One region of the Streptomyces sp. NPDC046727 genome, then DNA from elsewhere that is predicted to be linked to it. Evidence: riboswitches for the same ligand, from Rfam matches in the RefSeq annotation. Region 1 holds a riboswitch; each other region holds the start of a gene.

Region 1 (7,249 bases):
GACACCCGACGGCCGTATCTCCCCCTACCCGTAGGGGTCGTGTGGGGGAACACCGCCCGTACGGGTGTCCGTCCGCGGCGGTCGGCCAGGCTCCGGGACAGTCGGCCGCCGGGCTCCGGCGGAATCGGCCGGCCGGTTCCGTACGGGTCGACCGCCCGGTTCCGTACGGGTCGGCCAGCCGGTTCCGTACGGGTCTGCCAGCCGGTTCCGTACGGCTCGCCAGCAGGTTCCGTGCGGGTCGGCCGGTCTGTTTCCCGGCCGGGTCAGCCCGCCCGGTGCACCACGGCGTCGCACAGCTCCAGCAGCGCCGCCTTGGCATCGCACTCGGGCAGCGGGGCCAGCGCGGACCGGGCCTCCTCCGCGTACCGGACGGTGTCCCGGCGGGCCTGCTCCAGCGCGGGGTGGGCCCGCAGGCCGGCCAGCGCCTCGGCGTGCCGGGCATCGTCGCTGAGGTCGGAGTCCAGCAGCTCGCACAGCGCGATGTCCTCGGCCAGGCCCAGCCGGGCGGCCCGCTCGCGCAGCCGGAGCACCGGCAGGGTCGGGATGCCCTCGCGCAGGTCGGTGCCGGGGGTCTTGCCGGACTCGTGGGAGTCGGAGGCGATGTCCAGGACGTCGTCCGCGAGCTGGAAGGCGACGCCGAGCCGTTCGCCGTACTGGGTGAGGACGTCGACGACCGTCTCGTCGGCGCCGGACATCATCGCGCCGAACCGGCAGGAGACCGCCACCAGGGAGCCCGTCTTGCCGCCGAGCACGTCCAGGTAGTGCTCGACCGGGTCGCGCCCGTCCGAGGGACCCGCGGTCTCCAGGATCTGACCGGTGACGAGCCGCTCGAACGCCAGGGCCTGCACCCGGACCGCCTCGGGGCCGAGGTCGGCGAGGATCTGGGAGGCGCGGGCGAAGAGGAAGTCGCCGGTGAGAACCGCGACGGAGTTGCCCCAGCGGGTGTTGGCGCTGTCCACGCCGCGCCGCACGGCCGCCTCGTCCATGACGTCGTCGTGGTACAGCGTGGCCAGATGGGTCAGCTCCACGACCACGGCCGACGGCACGACGCCCGGCGCGTAGGGGTCGCCGAACTGGGCCGCGAGCATCACGAGCAGTGGCCGGAAACGCTTCCCTCCGGCCCGTACGAGGTGCTGCGCGGCCTCCGTGATGAACGGGACCTCGCTCTTGGTGGCATCGAGCAAGCCTTCCTCGACAGCCGCCAATCCGGCCTGGACATCGGCTTCCAGAGCCTGGTCCCGCACGCTCAGCCCGAACGGCCCGACGACGGTCACGAGGGGTCTCCTGTCTGCTGGTGTCTGCTGGCGCTTACACGGTTTGTCGATAGGTCGCTGCCATCACTCAAGTCAGCGTATCCGGTCCTCTTTCGATCACCGATAGCGCCCACCGGTCCAGCCTGGGCGGTATCGGATCATGACCGGCATAGTTTTGATCACATGGTAATAACGGACATTTGTCGACTTAACGGTAATCCGGATGCCGTGTCGCGACCTCTCCACACCCCCTCCTCCATCACCCCTCCCCCGTCGGCCACTACGACAACGACACGCACCACACCCCCGGTTCCACCACGACCCCGACTTCAGGCCCGAATCCCCCTAATCCCCCATGTCTGATTTAAAGTGTTTTGCCATTTCGTGAGTTGGGTCACGCGGCCTACTGGCCCGCCCCACCCGCCGGACCCCCCACGACCCCTTGCCCCGTCGGCGAGTTGAAGATTGGCAACCGCAAAGGATCAAGCACCTCATACGGCATCGATCAAGGTCAAACCGCATGTTGTATGAATCCGGTACTTGTTCCCGACATGTGCTCCCGCATACGTTCCGTGCCGTCGGGCGGACGCCGAATCCTGCCGCCGCCCGCATACCCATCGACGAACTCATTCGTACGGCAGGAGCGGGGGACCCAGGTAAGTCGCTGAGTCGGACGGCATACGCCGCACCGGAACGGCTCGGGGTGAAGTCGTGCCTCCCCCAGGCACGGCCGGGCACCTCCCCGCCCGAACCCGACAGCTCACCTCGCAGGCGCCGGAGAGGAACTTCCCCATGCCTGCTGCCGCTCAGCACCGCCGTACCCGGAACAGCCGCCTCGTCCGTACCCTCGTCGCCGCCGCCACCGGCGCCGCCGTCCTCACCCTTCCGCTCATCGGCGCTACCGGTGCCTCCGCGGCCACCGGCACCACCACGGGCACCACCCTCGCCGGGTACCCGAACAACCTCGACGGCTGGATCCGCGAGTCGCTCGCGATCATGGCCGAGAAGCACATCCCGGGCACCTACAACGGCATCTACCGCAACGTCATGCGCGAGTCCTCGGGCAACCCGGCCGCCATCAACCTCTGGGACTCCAACGCCGCCAAGGGCATCCCGTCCAAGGGCCTGCTCCAGGTCATCGACCCGACGTTCAACGCCTACCACGTGGCCGGCACGTCGTTCGACATCTACGACCCGGTCGCGAACATCACCGCCGCCTGCAACTACGCGGCCGCGCGGTACGGGTCCATCGACAACGTGTTCGGCGCCTACTGATCGGCCGGTCGGGGCACGCGCTGCTGATGTCCCGGTCAGCCGGTCGACGTCACGGTCGGCCCGGTCAGCCGGCCGGGAACAGTCTTTCGAGGACGACGGCGATGCCGTCGTCCTCGTTCGACAAGGTGACCTCATCCGCGACCGCCTTCAGTTCGGGATGCGCGTTGGCCATGGCGACGCCGCGTCCGGCCCAGTCGAACATCGGGATGTCGTTGGGCATGTCTCCGAAGGCCAGTGCCTGTTCGGCGCCGATCCCCAGCCGCTCGGCGGCCAGCGCCAGGCCGGTCGCCTTCGTCACCCCGCTCGGCTGCAGCTCCACGGTGCCGGGCCCCGACATGGTGACCGTCGCCAGCGAGCCCACCGCGGCGCGCGCCACGGTCGCCAACTCGTCGTCGGACAGGTCGGCATGCCGCAGCAGCACCTTGCTGATGGGCTCGGACCACAGGTCGTCCCGCCGACCGACCCGCACCGCGGGCAGCGTCGGATGGGGCATCCGGTAGCCGGGCTCGATGAGCGTGAGGCCGTCCACGCCGTCCTGGTCGACCGCCGCGTAGACCTGGCCCGCCTCCGCCTCGATCTTGCCGAGCGCGGTCTCGGCCAGCTCCCGGTCCAGCCGGACCGACCACAGCAGGCGGTCGGCCCCGGCGTCGTAGACCTGCGCTCCCTGCCCGCACACCGCGAGCCCGGTGCAGCCGAGCTGCGCCAGCAGGGGCCGTACCCGCGGGGCCGGGCGGCCCGTGACCACCAGGTGCCGGGCACCGGCCCGCGCCACCCGCGCGAGCGCGGCGAGCGACCGGTCGGAGACGGTGTCGTCGCCGCGCAGCAGCGTCCCGTCCAGGTCGGTGGCGATCAGTGCGTGTGCGGGGGTGGGTGCCATGATCAGAGAATACGGACACCGCGCCCCGCCGACTCACCTGTCATTCCACGCACTTACGTGCTGATTGACCCCAAGTGGGGCCCCTGGACGCCTTGATGGGGTCACCGCTGCGACCCCTGGGGCTCAACCGTGCGCCGCGGCCAGGTGGTTCGCCAGGCGCGGGGAGGCGAACTCCGTACCGCAGACGAACCGCATCACCGGGCCGTACGACGACGCGGCCGGCAGGCCGGTGAAGTACAGGCCGGGCACGGAGGAGACGTAGCCGGGGCCGAGCCTGGGCGCGCCGCGGCTCACCGCGAGCCGGGTGCGCAGCTCATGGCCGAGGAAGTCCATCGCCGCCAGGTCGACGCGGTAGCCGGTGGCGGCGATGACGTGGTCGGCGACGAGCCGCTCGGTGTGGCCGGCATGGGCGCGGACGGTGAGCACGGGGCTGCCGTCCTGGATCTCGGCGCCCACCACCCGCGCGACGTCCCGCACCTCCACACCGCTCTCGAAGCGCTCGCGCAGCCACCAGGCGCCGAGCGGGCCGAGGACCCGGCGGACCAGGTAGTGGCGGGCGGCCTCGGGCAGGAAGCGGTACGGGTGCGGGTAGTAGGTGAGCGCCCACAGCGACCAGGCTCGGCCGAACGGGGACTCGGGGCGAAGCCTCGGCTGCTTCCAGGGCGGGGCGCCGAAGGCGACCCTGCCGTGCCCGCGCGCGACCACGCGCACGCGTGCCCCCGCCTCCGCCGCGAGCGCCGCCGTCTCCAGCGCGGACTGGCCGGCGCCGATGACGATCAGCTCCTTGCGGGTGAACCGGCCGAGGTCGTGGTGCTGGGAGCTGTGCGAGACCGGGCCGGTCGGGGCGGGACCGTCGGCCGCCGCCGGCGCCAGCTCGGCCGGCAGGTGGGCGAGCCCGGACAGACCGGTGGCGACGACGACCGCGCGCGCGGTGAACAACTCCCCGGAGTCCAGCTTGAGTTCGAAACCGCCGTTCGGGTCGCGGTCGACGGAGACGACCCGCACCCGCTCCAGGCCGGGGACCAGCCTCTGCTGGAACCACTCCCCGTAGGAGATGAAGGTCTCCACCGGGATGATGTCCTCGTCGGTCACCAGGCGGCGGATCCCTGCCGCGTCGCAGTAGTCGGCGAGGGTGTGGCCGGGCTGGGGGCAGTCGAGGTTCGAGGCGGCGGGTGTCGACTTGAGGAGCATGCCCTGGGGCATGTGATCACGCCAGCTCACCATGGGATCGCCGAAGACGCGCACGGGGATGCCGCGCGCCCGCAGATGGGCGGCGGTGGACAGGCCGAACGGCCCGGCCCCGATGACTGCTACCGGTCGGATCACGAAGTCCCTCCCCAGGACGCGTTACGCCACGCTGTCGTGGCCTTGCCTACTTCGTGGATGTGCTGCCGCCGCGGCGGCTGGTCCGCCACAGCTGATAGAGGTGCTTCGCGCCCGGGCGCACGAAGCGGGCGAGCATCGTGAGGAACGGCAGCGGGTCGTCGCCCGCGAGCCAGGCCAGCTCCGTCCCGCTCGCCCTGGCCGGCGCGTGCGGTGTCGTGTAGCCGCTGCGGCGGTAGGCGAGGAGGGCTGCGAGGTCGATGTTCTCCACGATGTAGCGGTGGCCGGCGCGCTGTTCCCCCTCCGGTACAGGGCGGCCGGTCAGGTGCAGGTGCATCGCACGGACGACGTCCACGCCCGACTCGTTCTCGAAGAGCCGGAACTGGGCGCCCACGCGCGGGTTGAAGTCGAGGAGCTTGTACTGTCCGTCGCGCCGGTCGAAGCGCAGGTCGAGGTCGATGATGCCGCAAAAGCCGATCTGCTTGACGAAACGTGCGGCGAGGTCGGCGAGTTCCGGGTTGTCGACGACGTACGCGTTCGCCGTCATGCCGGCGTGCGGAGGCCAGGAGCGGACCTTGACGCCGGTGAAGAGCGCGAGCGGGCTGGAGTCCTGGTCGAAGCAGGCGTGCACGATCCAGTCCTCGGCCTCCTCGCGCGGCAGGTACTCCTGGAGGATCACGCCCGGTTCCTCGCCCCAGCCGCGGGCCAGGGCGAGCAGCCCCGCGCGCGTGCCGATCTTCGTGGTGCCGTTCACGGCGGGCTGCCGGCGCCGGACGAACGCCTCGCGGTTCTTGGCGACCACCGGGAAACGGGCCGTGTCGGCGAAGGCGACGATGTCGTCGTACGACTGCGGGAACGCGGCCGTGGGGCTCGCGATGCCGTGCTCCACGCACAGTTCGTGCAGCCTCTGCTTGCTGGCGAGCCGGCGGGGCAGCGCGGGATCCACGCGCGGGAAGAGAAAGGACCCGGTCAGGGCGCCCTGATGCTCGGCGATCAGGACGGCGGCTTCCTCGTCCGTCGGGATGAGCACGGCCGGGCGGCCGATCCGGCGGCCGATGCGCAGCAGGCCCTCGACCAGGCGGTCCGGGTCCTCCGCGCCGGTCGTCGGCCACACGAACGCCTTCTTCAGGTAGCGCGAGGAGGCCGCCGGCGTGTACGCGTCCTCGGTGATGGCGTACATGGGCACGCCCAGGCGGCCCAGGCTGCGGATCGCGCCGACACCGCCGTGGTGCAGCGGGTAGTCGCCGAACTTGACGATCAGTCCTGGCACGTCACGGTCGGCCCGCACGGGCACGCTGACGGTGTTTCCGGCCACGGGTCCCCCCACGTGTCCCCCCAATGGAACGGACCCACCCCGTCCGTGTCCCAAAGGACGCTAAGCCGGAATTGCCACCTCCGACAAGACTTATTCGGACATTGAGAACTCTTTAGGCATTGTGCGAGCAACCTTTCGAGCATGTGGTGAGGCACTGCCCAAGACACGCAGGTCGGCCGTAACGTGTGGCCCGACCACATGGAACGCATCGCCATGCATGGCGCGGATGAGAGTGAGGCAGTACCCCATGCCCCCCTTCGACGTCCCCGAGGGCGACCCCTTCGGTCCGCACAACCTCCCCTATGGCGTGTTCTCGCCCTCCGGCAGCACGGAGCGGAGGATCGGAGTCCGGCTCGGGAACCACGTCCTCGACGCGGGCGCCACCGCCGCCGCGCTCGGCTCGCCCCACCACGCGCTGCTCGCCCGGCCCACCCTCAACGCGCTGCTGGCCGCCGGCCGCACCACCTGGTCGGACGTACGGCGCGCCGTCACCTCCTGGATCACGGACCCGGCGCACCGCGAGACCGTCGAGCCCCTGTTCCACCCGCTGTCCGAGGTGACCCTGCACCTGCCCTTCGAGGTCGCGGACTACGTCGACTTCTACGCCTCGGAGAACCACGCCCGCAACGTCGGCCAGATCTTCCGGCCGGACGCCGAGGACTCCCTCACCCCCAACTGGAAGCACCTACCGATCGGATACCACGGCCGCTCCGGCACGGTCGTCGTCTCGGGCACGGACGTCGTACGGCCGTCCGGGCAGCGCAAGGGCCCGGCCGACCCGACGCCCGTCTTCGGCCCGTCGATCCGGCTGGACATCGAGGCCGAGGTCGGCTTCGTCGTCGGCGTGCCGTCGGCGCTGGGCAGCCCGGTCCCGCTCGACGGCTTCCGGGAGCACGTCTTCGGGCTGTGCCTGCTGAACGACTGGTCCGCGCGGGACATCCAGGCCTGGGAGTACGTCCCCCTCGGCCCGTTCCTCGGCAAGTCCTTCGCGACCTCCGTGTCGGCGTGGATCACCCCGCTGGAGGCGCTGGAGCACGCGCGCGTGACACCCCCGGAGCGCACGCACCCGCTGCTGCCCTACCTGGACGACGCCGCGCCCGGTGTGGAGCCCGGCGGCTACGACCTCCGCATCTCCGTCGCGATCAACGGCCATGTGGTCGCCGAGCCGCCCTTCTCCACCATGTACTGGACGGCCGCCCAGCAGCT
Region 2 (7,249 bases), on a different contig from region 1:
TCCCGGCGCGCGCCCTGATGGCCGCCTACCGGCTCCCGCAGGACGGCACGCGCGCGTGCGACGCGGCCGATCTGGCCCTGACCGTCCTCGGCGGCGGCGAGTCCTCCCGCCTGTACAACCGGCTGGTGCGCCGGGACCGCACGGCCGTCGCGGCCGGCTTCGGCCTGCTGCGCCTGGCCGGCGCGCCCTCCATGGGCTGGCTGGACGTGAAGGCCTCCGGTGACGTCGAGGTGCCCGTCATCGAGGCCGCCATCGACGAGGAGCTGGCCCGGTTCGCCGCCGAGGGCCCCACCCCCGAGGAGATGGAGCGCGCCCAGGCCCAGCTGGAGCGCGAGTGGCTGGACCGGCTCGGCACGGTCGCCGGCCGCGCCGACGAACTGTGCCGGTTCGCCGTCCTGTTCGGCGACCCGCAGCTCGCCCTGACCGCCGTCCAGCGCGTCCTGGCGGTGACCCCGGAGGAGGTCCAGGAGGTCGCCAAGGCCCACCTGCGCCCCGACAACCGCGCGGTCCTCGTCTACGAGCCGAAGTCCCCGGAAAAGGCCCCGGACGCCGACGTCCCCGAGGACCCGGAGCAGGAAGCGACCGTAGAGGCGGGCCGCGACGAGACCGAGAACGAGGAGACGGCCAAGTGACCCAGCTCGCCACCATGGACTTCCACCCCCAGCCGCAGCCCGGCGAGGCCAGGCCCTGGGCGTTCCCGGCCCCCGAGCGGACCGCGCTCGACAACGGCCTGACCGTGCTGCGCTGCCACCGCCCCGGCCAGCAGGTCGTCGCCGTGGAGGTGCTGCTGGACGCGCCTCTGGACGCCGAGCCGAACGGCCTGGACGGCGTCGCCACGATCATGGCGCGGGCCTTCTCCGAGGGCACCGACAAGCACTCCGCCGAGGAGTTCGCCGCCGAGCTGGAGCGCGCCGGCGCCACCCTCGACGCGCACGCCGACCACCCCGGCGTCCGGATCAGCCTGGAGGTCCCGGCCTCCCGTCTCGCCAAGGGCCTCGGCCTGCTCGCCGACGCCCTGCGCGCGCCCGCGTTCGCCGAGAGCGAGGTCGAGCGGCTGGTCCGCAACCGCCTGGACGAGATCCCGCACGAGCTGGCCAACCCCGCCCGCCGGGCCGCAAAGGAACTCTCCAAGGAGCTGTTCCCGGCGACCTCGCGCATGTCCCGCCCGCGCCAGGGCACCGAGGAGACGGTCGAGAAGATCGACGCGGCGGCCGTGCGCGCCTTCTGCGACCGCCACGTCCGGCCCGCCACGGCCACCGTGGTGGTCGTCGGCGATCTGACCGGCATCGACCTGGACGCGCTGCTCGGCGACACCCTGGGCGCCTGGACGGGCACCCCGGGCGAGCCCCGGCCGGTGCCGCCGGTGACCGCCGACGACACGGGGCGCGTGATCATCGTGGACCGGCCCGGCGCCGTCCAGACGCAGCTGCTCATCGGCCGGATCGGACCCGACCGGCACGACCGGGTGTGGCCCGCCCAGGTGCTCGGCACGTACTGCCTCGGCGGCACCCTCACCTCCCGGCTGGACCGCGTCCTGCGCGAGGAGAAGGGCTACACCTACGGCGTGCGGTCCTTCGGGCAGGTTCTGCGGTCCGCGCCGGACGGCACGGGCGCGGCCATGCTCGCCATCAGCGGATCCGTGGACACCCCGAACACCGGCCCGGCGCTGGACGACCTGTGGAAGGTGCTGCGGACCGTCGCGACGGAGGGCCTGACCGACGCCGAGCGGGACGTCGCCGTGCAGAACCTCGTCGGCGTGGCGCCGCTGAAGTACGAGACCGCCGCGGCCGTCGCGAGCACGCTGGCCGACCAGGTCGAGCAGCACCTGCCCGACGACTTCCAGGCGACGCTCTACCAGCAGCTGGCCGGCACGGGCACGGTGGAGGCCACCGCGGCCGTCGTGAACGCCTTCCCGGTGGACCGCCTGGTGACCGTCCTCGTCGGCGACGCCGCCCAGATCAAGGCGCCGGTCGAGGCGCTCGGCATCGGTGAAGTGACCGTGGTGACGGCCGAGTAGTGCCACGCGCGCAGGGGCCCTGACGACCTACGGGTCGTCAGGGCCCCTGCTGTTCCACTCGTTCCCCCAGATGCCCGTTTTGGGGCGGAGGTTGCCTGTCTGCCCTGTGGGATGCGCTACAAAAGCCCGGATCCGTTTGAGGATTGAAAGCGGGCCACCGTAGCGTCGTCCGGGCTGTTCGTCAGGCAGTGCGCCGCGCCCGCGGCACCGGACAGCCATCGCCGAGTCCCCGTACGGCGCGAGCCAGGGGAGCCGGGGACCCACCGTCCCTGGGGTGAATCGGGCGCCCGCGCGGCTGCGAGGGGGCTCGTAGGAGACCTTCCTGCTCCGAACCCGTCAGCTAACCCGGTAGGCGAGAGGGAAGGAAAGGACCAGCCACTTCATGGCGTTCATGTGCGCCACCGGGAAGCACCGCAAGCCCGGCCGGGTCAAGCGGACCACCGCTCAGGCGGCCGGTATCGCGGCCCTCACCACCACCGGTGTGATCAGCACCCTCGCCGCCTCCCCGGCGCTGGCCGCCGAGACCCCCGCGGAGCAGACCGGCCTCACCCCGGTCCTCGCCGCTACCGACGACGTCGCCGAGCAGATCGACGCGCAGGCCGCCGCCCAGCAGCAGGCCGCCGACGAGAAGGCGGCCGAGGCGGCCGCGGCGAAGGAAGCCGCCCAGCGGGCCCAGGAGGTGCGCGAGGCCAAGGCCCGCGCCGCCCGGGAGGCCGAGCGCAAGCTGTTGAACGCCTTCGTCGCGCCCATCGCGCACTCCTACGTCTCCACGGGCTACCAGGCCAGCAGCTCGCTGTGGTCCTCCGGCTCGCACACCGGCGTCGACTTCCACGCGGCCAGCGGCACGGCCGTCCACGCGGTGGGCTCCGGCACGGTCGTCTCCACGGGCTGGGGCGGCGCCTACGGCAACCAGATCGTGATCCGGATGGCCGACGGCATGTACACCCAGTACGGGCACCTGTCCTCCATCGGCGTCACGGTGGGCCAGAAGGTCGTCCCGGGCCAGCAGATCGGCCTGTCCGGCGCCACCGGCAACGTCACCGGCCCGCACCTCCACTTCGAGGCGCGTACGACCCCCGAGTACGGCTCGGACGTCGACCCCGTCGCCTACCTCCGCCAGCACGGCGTGAACATCTGACGCCTCCCGCACGGCAGTCCGAAGCCCCGGCTCATCGAGCCGGGGCTTTCGTCGTTTTTCGCAGTGTCCGCCGGACCCGTTGTCCAAAAAATATCCATGGATTACGGCCTGCCGTCGGAAATTCCGGCTCATTGGAATAGAGTCTCGGAACACGCGTCCGTCGACGACGTTTCACGGGGATTAAAGCGGAGGTCGGTCATGCGTATTCCGGCGCACTCGGTGTGCACCGCGGTCCGGGACGACATCGTCGCCGGTGTCTACGAGCGTGGCAGCCGTCTCACCGAGGAAGTCCTGGCCCGCCGCTACGGCGTCTCGCGCGTCCCCGTGCGCGAGGCCCTGCGCACCCTGGAGGCCGAGGGCTTCGTGGTGACGCGCCGGCACGCGGGCGCGTGCGTGGCCGAGCCGACCGAGCAGGAGGCCGCCGACCTGCTGGAGATGCGGATGCTGCTGGAGCCGCTGGGTGCCGCCCGGGCCGCCCAGCGGCGCACCGAGGCCCATCTGAAGGTGCTGCGCGGCCTGGTCCGGCTGGGCCAGGAGCGGGCCAGGAGGGGCAACAGCGAGGATCTGCGCTCGCTGGGCGGCTGGTTCCACGAGACGCTCGCGCAGGCCTCCGGCAGCCCCTCGCTGACCTCGATGCTCACCCAGCTGCGGCACAAGATCGCCTGGATGTACGTGCTGGAGGCGCCGCTGAGCCCGGGGGACTCCTGGGCGGAGCACGGCGCGATCGTGGACGCGGTGGCGCGCGGGGACGGGGAGCGCGCGCGGACGCTCACGGCGCTGCACGCGGAGCGCGCGACAGGCGCGCACCGGCTGCGCTTTTCCGGTGCCGCGGAGCGTGTGAGGACTTCGCAACACGCCGTAAACATCTCGGGCCCGCGGTATTAACACGGACACCGTATACAAAGAAGAGTTATTCGGTGGAGGGGTGTTTTCTGCTGCCCTTTTCCTGCCTGAATTCCGGGACGCGAGCCGTTCGGTGCCCGCGGGGAATTCAGGCTGCCGGGAAAACGCGGAAGCCGCGCCGTCCGGTACGGACGACGCGGCTTCCCGGTCCTGCTCAGACGGTCTCGGGCAGCTCCTCCAGGCCCTCGGAGACCAGCTTGGCCAGACGGTCGAGGGCGACGTCCGCGCCCTCGGCGTCGGAGGCGAGGACGATCTCCTCGCCACCCTGGGCGCCCAGGCCCAGGACGGCCAGCATCGAGGCCGCGTTGACGGGGTTGCCCCCGGCCTTGGCGATCGTCACCGGGACGCCTGCGGCCGTGGCGGCTCGGACGAAGATGGAGGCGGGGCGGGCGTGGAGGCCCTCGGCCCAGCCGACGTTGACGCGGCGCTCAGCCATGTGTTGCTGCCCTTCGGTGTTCAGGGTTGTCTAGACCAGTTTCCCATATCGCGAAGCGTGCCCGGAGGGGACGTTCGTCCCGCTCCGCCGTGGCACCGGACCGCGGCCTCGGTCCGGCTCTCCGTCCTCCACAGACTGCCCCGCGCCGTTGTCGTACGCGAGCCGTACTCTGGGGCCCATGCAGACCTCGGCGGGCCGGCAGGACCGGCACCAGTACCCCGCCCACTGGGAGGCGGACGTGGTGCTGCGCGACGGTGGCACCGCGCGCGTCAGGCCCATCACCGTTGATGACGCCGACCGCCTGGTCAGTTTCTACGAGCAGGTCTCGGACGAGTCGAAGTACTACCGCTTCTTCGCGCCGTACCCACGACTCTCCGCCAAGGACGTCCACCGCTTCACGCACCACGACTTTGTGGACCGGGTGGGACTCGCGGCCACGATCGGCGGCGAGTTCATCGCCACCGTACGCTATGACCGCATCGGCGCCGACGGCATGCCCGCCTCAGCGCCCGCCGACGAGGCCGAGGTCGCCTTCCTCGTCCAGGACGCCCACCAGGGCCGCGGGGTCGCCTCCGCCCTCCTGGAGCACATCGCGGCCGTCGCGCGCGAGCGCGGGATCCGGCGCTTCGCCGCCGAGGTGCTCCCCGCCAACAACAAGATGATCAAGGTGTTCACGGACGCCGGCTACACCCAGAAGCGCAGCTTCGAGGACGGCGTCGTCCGCCTGGAGTTCGACCTCGAACCCACCGACCGCTCCGTCGCCGTGCAGCGCGCGCGGGAGCAGCGCGCCGAGGGCCGTTCGGTACGGCGGCTCCTCGCGCCCGGCTCCGTCGCGGTCGTCGGCGTCGGCCGGGCCCCCGGCGGGGTGGGCCGCAGCATCCTGGGCAACATCCGCGACGCCGGCTACCCCGGCCGCCTGCACGCCGTCAACAAGGCGTTCCCGGAGGACCTCAAGGAGGTCGACGGGGTGCCCGCGTACCGCTCGGTGCGGGACATCGACGGGCATGTGGACCTCGCCGTCGTCGCCGTACCGGCCGAGCACGTGCCCGGGGTGGTCGCCGAGTGCGGGGAGCACGGCGTCCAGGGGCTGGTCGTGCTCTCCGCCGGATACGCCGAGAGCGGGCCCGAGGGACGCGAGCGGCAGCGGGCCCTCGTCCGGGCCGCACGCGCGTACGGCATGCGGATCATCGGCCCGAACGCCTTCGGTGTCATCAACACCGCGCCGGACGTCCGGCTGAACGCCTCGCTCGCCCCCGAGCCGCCCCGCCCCGGCCGCATCGGACTGTTCGCCCAGTCCGGCGCCATCGGCATCGCCCTGCTGTCCCGGCTGCACCGGCGCGGGGGAGGGGTCACGGGGGTCACCGGCGTGTCCACCTTCGTGTCCGCCGGCAACCGCGCCGACGTCTCGGGCAACGACGTCCTGCAGTACTGGTACGACGACCCCGAGACCGACGTCGTCCTCATGTACCTGGAGTCCATCGGCAACCCCCGCAAGTTCACCCGCCTCGCCCGGCGCACGGCGGCGGCGAAGCCGCTGGTGGTGGTCCAGGGGACCGGTGCGGCACCCCAGGGGCACGCGGTACGGGCCACCCGGCTGCCGCACGCCACCGTCTCCGCGCTGCTCCGCCAGGCCGGCGTGATCCGGGTCGACACGATCACCGAGCTGGTCGACGCCGGGCTGCTGCTCGCGCGTCAGCCGCTGCCCGCGGGGCCGCGCGTGGCCATCCTCGGCAACTCGGAGTCGCTGGGCGTCCTGACGTACGACCGGTGTCTCGCCGAGGGGCTGCGGCCGGCGCGGCCGGTCGACCTGACGACCGGGGCGACGGCGGAGGACTTCCACCGGGCACTCGCCGCCGCGCTGGCCGACGGCACGAACGACGCCGTCGTCGTCACGGCGATCCCCGCGATCGGCGAGGGGTCGCCGGGGGACGCGGAGCTGGCGGAGGCGCTGCGGTCGGCCGCCGCCGCGGTGCCGGGCAAGCCGGTGCTGGTGGTGCACGTGGAGCTCGGGGGGCTGGCGGAGGCGCTGTCGGCCGCGGCCAGTACCGCACCGTGGGCCACCGGCAGGGCGTCCGACACCGCGGCGGCGGCCGGCACGGCCGAGCCCCCCGCGCGGACCTCCCCGCCCGAGGGCACCCACCTCATCCCCGCCTACCCCGCCGCCGAACGCGCCGTCCGGGCTCTGTCGGAAGCCGTGAAGTACGGCCAGTGGCAGCGGGAGGCGGCCGACCCCGGGAAGGTGCCGGACTACGACGACATCGACGAGAAGGGGGCCGCGCGGCTGATCGAGGGGCTGCTGGCGCGCGGGGAAGGGCTCACCATCTCCGCCGACGAGACCTGTGAGCTGCTCGGGAAGTACGGCATCCACGTCCGCCGGGCGCTTTCCGCGCTCACCCCGGACGCCGCCGCCGAAGCCGCCCGCGCCCTCGGCTACCCGGTGGCCCTCAAGGCCACGGCCCCGCACCTCAGGCACCGCGCCGACCTGGGCGGCGTACGCCTGGACCTCGCGGACGAGGAGCAACTGCTGAGGTCGTACGCCGAGTTGACCGAGCTGTTCGGGCCGCCGGAGGAGCTGCGCCCGGTGGTGCAGGCGATGGCACCGAGGGGTGTCGACACCGTCGTCCGCGCGGTGATCGACCCGGCGGCCGGCGCCGTGCTGTCCTTCGGCCTGGCCGGAGCCGCCTCGCAGCTGCTCGGGGACATGGCCCACCGGCTGGTCCCCGTCACGGACCGGGAGGCGAGCTCGCTGGTGCGG
Region 3 (7,249 bases), 170 kb from region 1:
CAGAAGCCGTCGCTGGTGGGCACCGAGGCCTCGCCGGACGGCCGCCGCAGACTGGTGGCCCGCAAGCCGGACCGGGGACAGATCGTCGCGCTGCTCCTCATGGTCATCGTGTCGATGGTCTTCGTGGGCAGCGTCAACCTGGGCAGCGCGGCCAAGGCGTACCTGGTGCCCGCCGTGCTCGTCGCGGCCGGTGTCGCCCTCGTCTGGCGCCAGGCGGACAACGCCCGCCGGGCCCGCTGGGTCGAGGCCGGCCGGCGGCGCCGCACCCTCACCCTGCTGCGCGCGGCCGGCGGCGTCCTCCTCGTCACGGCCGGTGTCTCCGCCGTCTTCGTGCTCCAAGGCTCGACCGCCCACCTCGGCGCGGTTCTCCAGGCCGCGCTCGCCGTCCTCGTCGGTATCACCCTGCTCGCCGGCCCCTACCTGGTCCGCATGACCCAGGACCTGTCCGAGGAACGGCTGATGCGCATCCGCGCCCAGGAGCGCGCCGAGGTCGCCGCCCACGTCCACGACTCCGTGCTGCACACCCTCACCCTGATCCAGCGCAACGCCGACAACGCGAGCGAGGTGCGCCGCCTCGCCCGCGCCCAGGAGCGCGACCTGCGCACCTGGCTCTACAAGCCGGAGGGCACCGGCAAGGACGAGGCCGACGAGCCGGACACGGTCGCCGAGGCGGTGCGGCGCAATGCCGCCGAGGTGGAGGACAAGCACGGTGTGCCCATCGAGGTCGTGATCGTCGGCGACTGCCCGCTCGACGAGAAGACCGCCGCGCAGATGCAGGCCGCGCGCGAGGCGATGGTGAACGCCGCCAAGTACGGTGGCGAGGGCGGCGCCGTACAGGTCTACGCCGAAGTCGAGGGGAGGACGGTCTTCGTGTCCGTGCGGGACCGCGGCCCTGGCTTCGACCTCGACGCGATACCCGCCGACCGCATGGGCGTCAGAGAATCGATCATCGGCCGCATGGAGCGAAACGGCGGCACGGCCCGGCTGCGGGCGGTGCCGGGCGGCGGTACGGAGGTCGAGCTGGAGATGGAGAGGGCGGAGAAGACGTCATGAGCGATGCGACCGAGGCGAACGGCACGGCGGGAGCGGCGGAGGCGGCCGGGTCCGGCCGGCCCGACGGGGGCTCTGGCGGGCGGCATGTGCGGGTGGTGCTCGTGGACGACCACCGGATGTTCCGCACCGGCGTCCAGGCCGAGATCGGCCAGACCGCCGAGACCGGTGTCGAGGTGGTCGGCGAGGCCGCGGACGTCGACCAGGCGGTCACCGTCATCACCTCGACCCGGCCCGAGGTGGTCCTCCTCGACGTCCATCTGCCGGGCGGCGGCGGAGTCGAAGTGCTGCGCCGGTGCGCCGCGTTGATGGCGGACGCCGAGCAGCCCGTCCGCTTCCTCGCGCTGTCCGTGTCGGACGCGGCGGAGGACGTGATCGGGGTGATCCGCGGCGGCGCCCGCGGCTATGTCACCAAGACCATCACCGGCACCGACCTGGTCGACTCCATCTTCCGCGTGCAGGAGGGCGACGCCGTCTTCTCCCCGCGGCTGGCCGGGTTCGTCCTGGACGCCTTCGCCTCCACCGACGCCCCGCCGGTGGACGAGGACCTGGACCGCCTCACCCAGCGGGAGCGCGAGGTGCTGCGCCTGATCGCCCGTGGCTACGCCTACAAGGAGATCGCCAAGCAGCTGTTCATCTCGGTGAAGACGGTCGAGTCGCATGTGTCGGCGGTCCTGCGCAAGCTCCAGCTGTCCAACCGGCACGAGCTGACCCGCTGGGCGACCGCGCGCCGGCTGGTCTGACCCGCCCGCAACGCCTGCCCGTCACGCCACCCTGGTCGCCCCGGCGAACGGCATCTGGTCGATCGGGGCCAGGCGGACCGGCGCCGAGGGGTTCGGCGCGTGGATCATCTGGCCGTTGCCCACGTAGATGCCGACGTGACTGATCCCGGAGTAGAAGAACACCAGGTCCCCGGGCTGGAGTTCGGAGCGGGAGACCCGCCGGCCCGCGTTGATCTGGGCGTAGGTGGTGCGGGGCAGGGAGATGCCGGCGGAGCGGTAGGCGGCCTGGGCCAGGCCCGAGCAGTCGAAGGCGTTCGGGCCGGTGGCGCCCCACACATAGGGGCTGCCGAGCTTGCCGTAGGCGTAGGAGACGGCCGCCGCGGCGCGCGCGGTGGGGGCCGGTACCGAACCGGCCCGCTCCAGCGGCTCCCGCGGGTCCGCGGCCGACCGGGAGGCGCGTCCGGCCGTGCCGTCGGCACCGGTGACCTCGGCCCGCTGCCGCGGAGTCAGCCGCGCCAGCAGTCGCCGGGCCTCGTCCAGCTTGCCGACGACGGTCTTCTTCTGCCGCTTCAGCTCGGCCTGCCGTGACCGCAGTGACGTCAGCTCGATGCGCGCGGCACCGCGCAGCCGCTCGATCTCCCGCAGCTGCCGGCGCACCCGCGACACCGCGCCGGCCTGCCGGTCACCGACCCGCTCCGCGAGCGCGGCGCCGTCCAGGTACCGGTCGGGATCGCTGGAGAGGGCCAGTTGCCAGGCCGGGTCGATGCCGCCGTCCCGGTACTGCGCCGCCACCATCGAACCCAGCGCGTCCCGGGCGGAGTTGAGCTTCTCCTGACCGCGGGCGGTCTCTTCCTGGAGCGCGCTCAGCCGCCGCTGGGCCGAGTCCGACTCCTCCTTCGCCCCGTTGTACTTCTCGGTGGCGGCCTCGGCCTCCCGGTACAACGTGTCCACCTTGGCCTTCACCTGCGCCTGCGTCAGCTGCGGCGCGGCGTTCGCCGTCCCGTCGAAGCCGGTCGCGGTGGCCGCGCCCGCCAGGGCGAGAGTGGCGGCCGTCCGGGCCGCGTGGCCGCTGAGCGGGCGTTGCGGGGGCTTGCGGTGCGCTGCCACCTGGACTGTCACGTCCTTCCGTACGACTCGTACGAGCGAGCGGTCAGTACGCCCCGCGGCGGCCCGCACAGGGGGATCGGGCCGCCGCCGGGCCTTTCTCGGCGGTGGTGGCCGGCTGCCGTCCCGGTCCGGGCGGCGGTGGGGAGCCGGTCACCTGGGGGAGGACGCTAGGCCGGACGGTGACAAGCAGGTAACGCGGTGTACGGAACTGGCTGTGACAGACCGGGAAGTGACCATATGTGACCGCGCGGCCGGGTCGGCATCGTCACCTTCACGCAGCGTGGTGATCGAAGCACGGAAAGCGGGACAGGCGGGAGGTGTGGGGTGCTATAGGGCGCATATATGCAAGACCCGCGGTGCGTGGCCACACACCGTCACAGCGCCCCCTCCCGGCCGCCGGACGGTGGGCCCGGTGGCGGGAGGCGTGGTGGCTCCTCGTTAGGCTCCGGCTCCATGGACGTACTCATCCATCTCTTCGTCGGCCTGCACATCATCGGCATCGCCGCGCTGCTCGGCGGCTTCCTCACCCAGATGAAGGCGATGGGCCAGGGCACGGCCCGGTTCGTGCCCGGGATGCTGCACGGCGCGCTGACCATGCTGGTCACCGGCGTGGCTCTCGTCGGCCTCGACCAGGCCGACGGTCACCACGTCAACAACATCAAGATCGGCGTGAAGCTGGCCCTGCTGATCGTGATCCTCGGCCTGGTCTACGTGAAGCGGGACGAGGAGCGGATCGACAAGGGGATCTTCGGGCTGGTCGGCCTGCTGACCATGGCCAACATCTTCATCGCCGTCCTCTGGACCTGATCCCCGTCGCGCTCGGTCAGCCCGGCCGTACCACGCTGTGGACGGCCGCCCCGCCGACGCCGGAGACCGGCTCCTCGCGGACGTACGCCCCCGGCCGGGGAGCGTGGATCATCATGCCGTCACCGGTGCAGAGCCCGACATGGCTGACGTCGTCACGGAAGAACACGAGGTCGCCGGGGCGGGCCTCGTCCGGCGGGACCGGGGTGCCGGCGTCGGCCTGCTCGCGCGCGGTGCGCGGGAGGGTGACGCCGGCGGACTTCCAGGCGGCCTGGGTGAGGCCCGAGCAGTCGTAGGAGCCGGGACCGGCGGTGCCCGCCAGACACGGCTTGCCGAGCTGGGCGCGGGCGAAGGCGATGGCTTTCCTGGCCTTGCTCGCGTACGTGCCGGACGGTGTCGCGGCGCCCTGGGCGGTCTGCTGCGCCAGCAGCACGCGCGCGTGGGCGAGCTTTTTCTGAACGGCGGCCTTGGCCGCCTTCGGACCGCTCGCGGCGGCTTCCCGCGGGCTGCCGGCCGATGTCACAGCGGCGGTGCCGGACGCGGCCGGGGCATCGCCCATGTCCCGAACCGGCACGGCGCCCGGCGTGTCCCGAAGGGGCGAGGCCGTGCGCGCGCCCGGTACGGACGGGGTGGCGGCCTGGTCCCGTCCTGGCTGAGTCATCCCCGTGTCCCGTACGTATGGAGGGATGTCCTGGTCCCGCACGGGCGAGGCAGGGGCCGCATCCCGCACGGACGGCGTGGAAGGCGTGGACGGCACGGACGGCGGTGTGCCGCGCGTGTCCCTCACGGGCGCCGTCGGGGTGGTGTCCGGGGCCGGCGTGGAGCCGCGCTGGGCCGGGACCGCCCCCCGCTGGGCGGGCAGGCCACGGCCCTGGGCGCGCCGGGCGACCTCGTCGCGGAGCCGTTGGAGACTGTCCGCGCGGCGCCGTGAATCCTCGGCCCGCTCGGCCTGCCGCGCCCGGTCGGCCCGCTCGGCCTGCCGCGCCCGCTCGGCCTCCTGAGCCCATTCGGCCCGGTCCCTGCCCGTGCCGGACATGAGGGACGCGAAGGACGCCCCGGATGTCTCGGCCGTCGACTCCGCCCGGCGGTACAGGTCGTCGATCTTCCGCTCGACCTCCTCCAGGCTCGGCTTGCCGTGCGCGGCCATGGGCGTGGCCTCGGCGCTCTGGGAGAGGACCGCCACGGAGGTGAGGGCGGCGGTGGCGAGGGCGGGGGTGCGGATACCCGTCCCCGGGGTCCCGCCGGGGCGAGGCTTGCGGTGCGACGCCAAAGGAGGCGACTCCTTCCGTACTGCCGCCTACCGGGTTAGCTGTCGGGTTCGGGCGGGTGCTTGGAAGGGTTGCCCTACGGCGTCGTCCCGGGCGGGAGTCGGCCGATTCACCCCGGGATCGGTGGGTCCCCGGCTCCGGGCACCGTGCGGGGGCGCGCCGGACTCGGCGGAGGCCGCGCGGCCCGGCGACGTTCGCCGGAGTGGGGTCGTGCGGCCTGACGGCAACCTAGCCAACTCGTGTGTCTTCTGTGAAGGTTGGTGTGCGGTATGTCCGATACATTTCTGTGACCTGGCAGAGGTTTCACACGCGTGTGACCAGGTGCTTCCGCTGGGTGAGCGGTCGCCGGGCGCCGTCGGGGCGGGGATCGGCTGTCCGGGAAGTGAGCCATGTTCCCGGGACCGGGACCGGTTGTCGGTGGGGCGCCCTAGACTCGGAGAGCGATGAGCAGCCTCTTTGACGACAGCTTCCTGGCGGACCTCCAGCCCCCTCGCGGGCGCGAGGAGGAACCCCCGCCGCCGCCCGAGGACGATCACGCTCCGGAGCCGCTTCCGGACGATCTGTTCGGCGGGAAGTTCGACGTGCCGCCGGACCGGGACGCGTACTACCGCGATGGCGCCCCGCGCCCCGTGCTCGACGCGGCGGCCCTCCTGGCGGGGCTGAACGAGAACCAGCGCGCCGCGGTCGAGCACGCCGGCTCCCCGCTGCTCATCGTCGCCGGCGCCGGCTCCGGCAAGACCCGCGTGCTGACCCACCGCATCGCCTACCTCCTCGCCGAGCGGGACGTCCACCCGGGCCAGATCCTCGCGATCACCTTCACCAACAAGGCCGCGGGCGAGATGAAGGAGCGCGTCGAGCAGCTCGTCGGCCCGCGCGCGAACGCGATGTGGGTGATGACCTTCCACAGCGCGTGCGTGCGCATCCTGCGCCGCGAGTCGAAGAAGCTCGGCTTCACGTCGTCGTTCTCGATCTACGACGCCGCCGACAGCAAGCGCCTGATGGCCCTGGTCTGCCGCGACCTGGACCTCGATCCCAAGCGCTTCCCGCCCAAGTCCTTCAGCGCCAAGATCAGCAACCTGAAGAACGAGCTGATCGACGAGGAGGACTTCGCCGCCCAGGCCGCCGACGGCTTCGAGAAGACCCTCGCCCAGGCCTACGCGCTCTACCAGTCGCGGCTGCGCGAGGCGAACGCGCTGGACTTCGACGACCTGATCATGACGACGGTCAACCTGCTGCGCGCCTTCCCGGACGTCGCCGAGCACTACCGCCGCCGCTTCCGGCACGTCCTGGTCGACGAGTACCAGGACACCAACCACGCCCAGTACGCGCTGGTCCGCGAGCTGGTCGGCACCGGCGACCACGACGCGGAGACGCCCGCGAGCGAGCACGACATCCCGCCCGCCGAACTCTGTGTCGTGGGTGACGCGGACCAGTCGATCTACGCCTTCCGGGGTGCGACGATCCGCAACATCCTCCAGTTCGAGGAGGACTACCCGAACGCGACGACGATCCTGCTGGAGCAGAACTATCGCTCCACGCAGACCATCCTGTCCGCCGCCAACGCGGTCATCGAGCGCAACGAGTCCCGCCGCCCGAAGAACCTGTGGACCAACGCCGGCCAGGGCGCCGGGATCGTCGGGTACGTCGCCGACACCGAGCACGACGAGGCCCAGTTCGTCGCCGACGAGATAGACCGCCTGGTCGACGCCGGCGCGACGCGCGCGGGAGACGTCGCCGTCTTCTACCGCACCAACGCCCAGTCGCGTGTCTTCGAAGAGGTCTTCATCCGCGTCGGCCTGCCCTACAAGGTCGTCGGCGGTGTCCGCTTCTACGAGCGCAAGGAGGTCCGGGACGTCCTCGCCTACCTGCGGGTCCTCGCCAACCCCGAGGACTCGGTGCCGCTGCGCCGCATCCTCAACGTGCCCAAGCGGGGCATCGGCGAGCGCGCGGAGGCGATGATCGACGCCCTCTCCCAGCGCGAGAAGATCAGCTTCCCGCAGGCCCTGAAGCGCGTGGACGAGGCGTACGGGATGGCCGCGCGCTCCACCAACGCGGTCAAGCGGTTCAACGCGCTGATGGAGGACCTGCGCACGATCGTGGAGTCCGGCTCCGGACCGGCCACGATCCTCGAAGCGGTCCTCGAACGCACCGGCTACCTGGCCGAGTTGCAGGCCTCCACCGACCCCCAGGACGAGACCCGGATCGAGAACCTCCAGGAACTCGCGTCCGTGGCCCTGGAGTTCGAGCAGGAGTACGGGGAGGGCGAGCAGGGCACGCTCGCCGACTTCCTGGAACGGG

The links. A riboswitch is a leader RNA that binds a small molecule or an ion and turns the genes downstream of it on or off. The one in region 1 is predicted to bind cyclic di-AMP.
Region 2: it holds a riboswitch for cyclic di-AMP, as region 1 does, so the genes downstream of both, ABZ937_RS04310 (M23 family metallopeptidase) here and ABZ937_RS01600 (transglycosylase SLT domain-containing protein) in region 1, are expected to answer to the same signal.
Region 3: it holds a riboswitch for cyclic di-AMP, as region 1 does, so the genes downstream of both, ABZ937_RS00705 (NlpC/P60 family protein) here and ABZ937_RS01600 (transglycosylase SLT domain-containing protein) in region 1, are expected to answer to the same signal.

The regions. Positions count from the first base shown of each region.
Region 1 is NZ_JBEYYR010000001.1:339,382-346,630, forward strand. It holds gene ABZ937_RS01595 (polyprenyl synthetase family protein) at 264-1,274, opposite strand; cyclic di-AMP (ydaO/yuaA leader) riboswitch at 1,862-2,042, shown strand; gene ABZ937_RS01600 (transglycosylase SLT domain-containing protein) at 2,046-2,528, shown strand; gene ABZ937_RS01605 (HAD family hydrolase) at 2,593-3,405, opposite strand; gene ABZ937_RS01610 (FAD-dependent oxidoreductase) at 3,529-4,731, opposite strand; gene ABZ937_RS01615 (ATP-grasp domain-containing protein) at 4,778-6,043, opposite strand; gene fahA (fumarylacetoacetase) at 6,291-7,249, shown strand, end outside.
Region 2 is NZ_JBEYYR010000003.1:50,578-57,826, forward strand. It holds gene ABZ937_RS04300 (pitrilysin family protein) at 1-632, shown strand, start outside; gene ABZ937_RS04305 (pitrilysin family protein) at 629-2,017, shown strand; cyclic di-AMP (ydaO/yuaA leader) riboswitch at 2,227-2,387, shown strand; gene ABZ937_RS04310 (M23 family metallopeptidase) at 2,400-3,155, shown strand; gene ABZ937_RS04315 (GntR family transcriptional regulator) at 3,354-4,040, shown strand; gene ABZ937_RS04320 (HPr family phosphocarrier protein) at 4,213-4,494, opposite strand; gene ABZ937_RS04325 (GNAT family N-acetyltransferase) at 4,673-7,249, shown strand, end outside.
Region 3 is NZ_JBEYYR010000001.1:164,447-171,695, reverse strand. It holds gene ABZ937_RS00725 (PspC domain-containing protein) at 1-1,053, shown strand, start outside; gene ABZ937_RS00720 (response regulator transcription factor) at 1,050-1,793, shown strand; gene ABZ937_RS00715 (NlpC/P60 family protein) at 1,815-2,879, opposite strand; gene ABZ937_RS00710 (hypothetical protein) at 3,333-3,686, shown strand; gene ABZ937_RS00705 (NlpC/P60 family protein) at 3,703-4,953, opposite strand; cyclic di-AMP (ydaO/yuaA leader) riboswitch at 4,962-5,132, opposite strand; gene pcrA (DNA helicase PcrA) at 5,395-7,249, shown strand, end outside.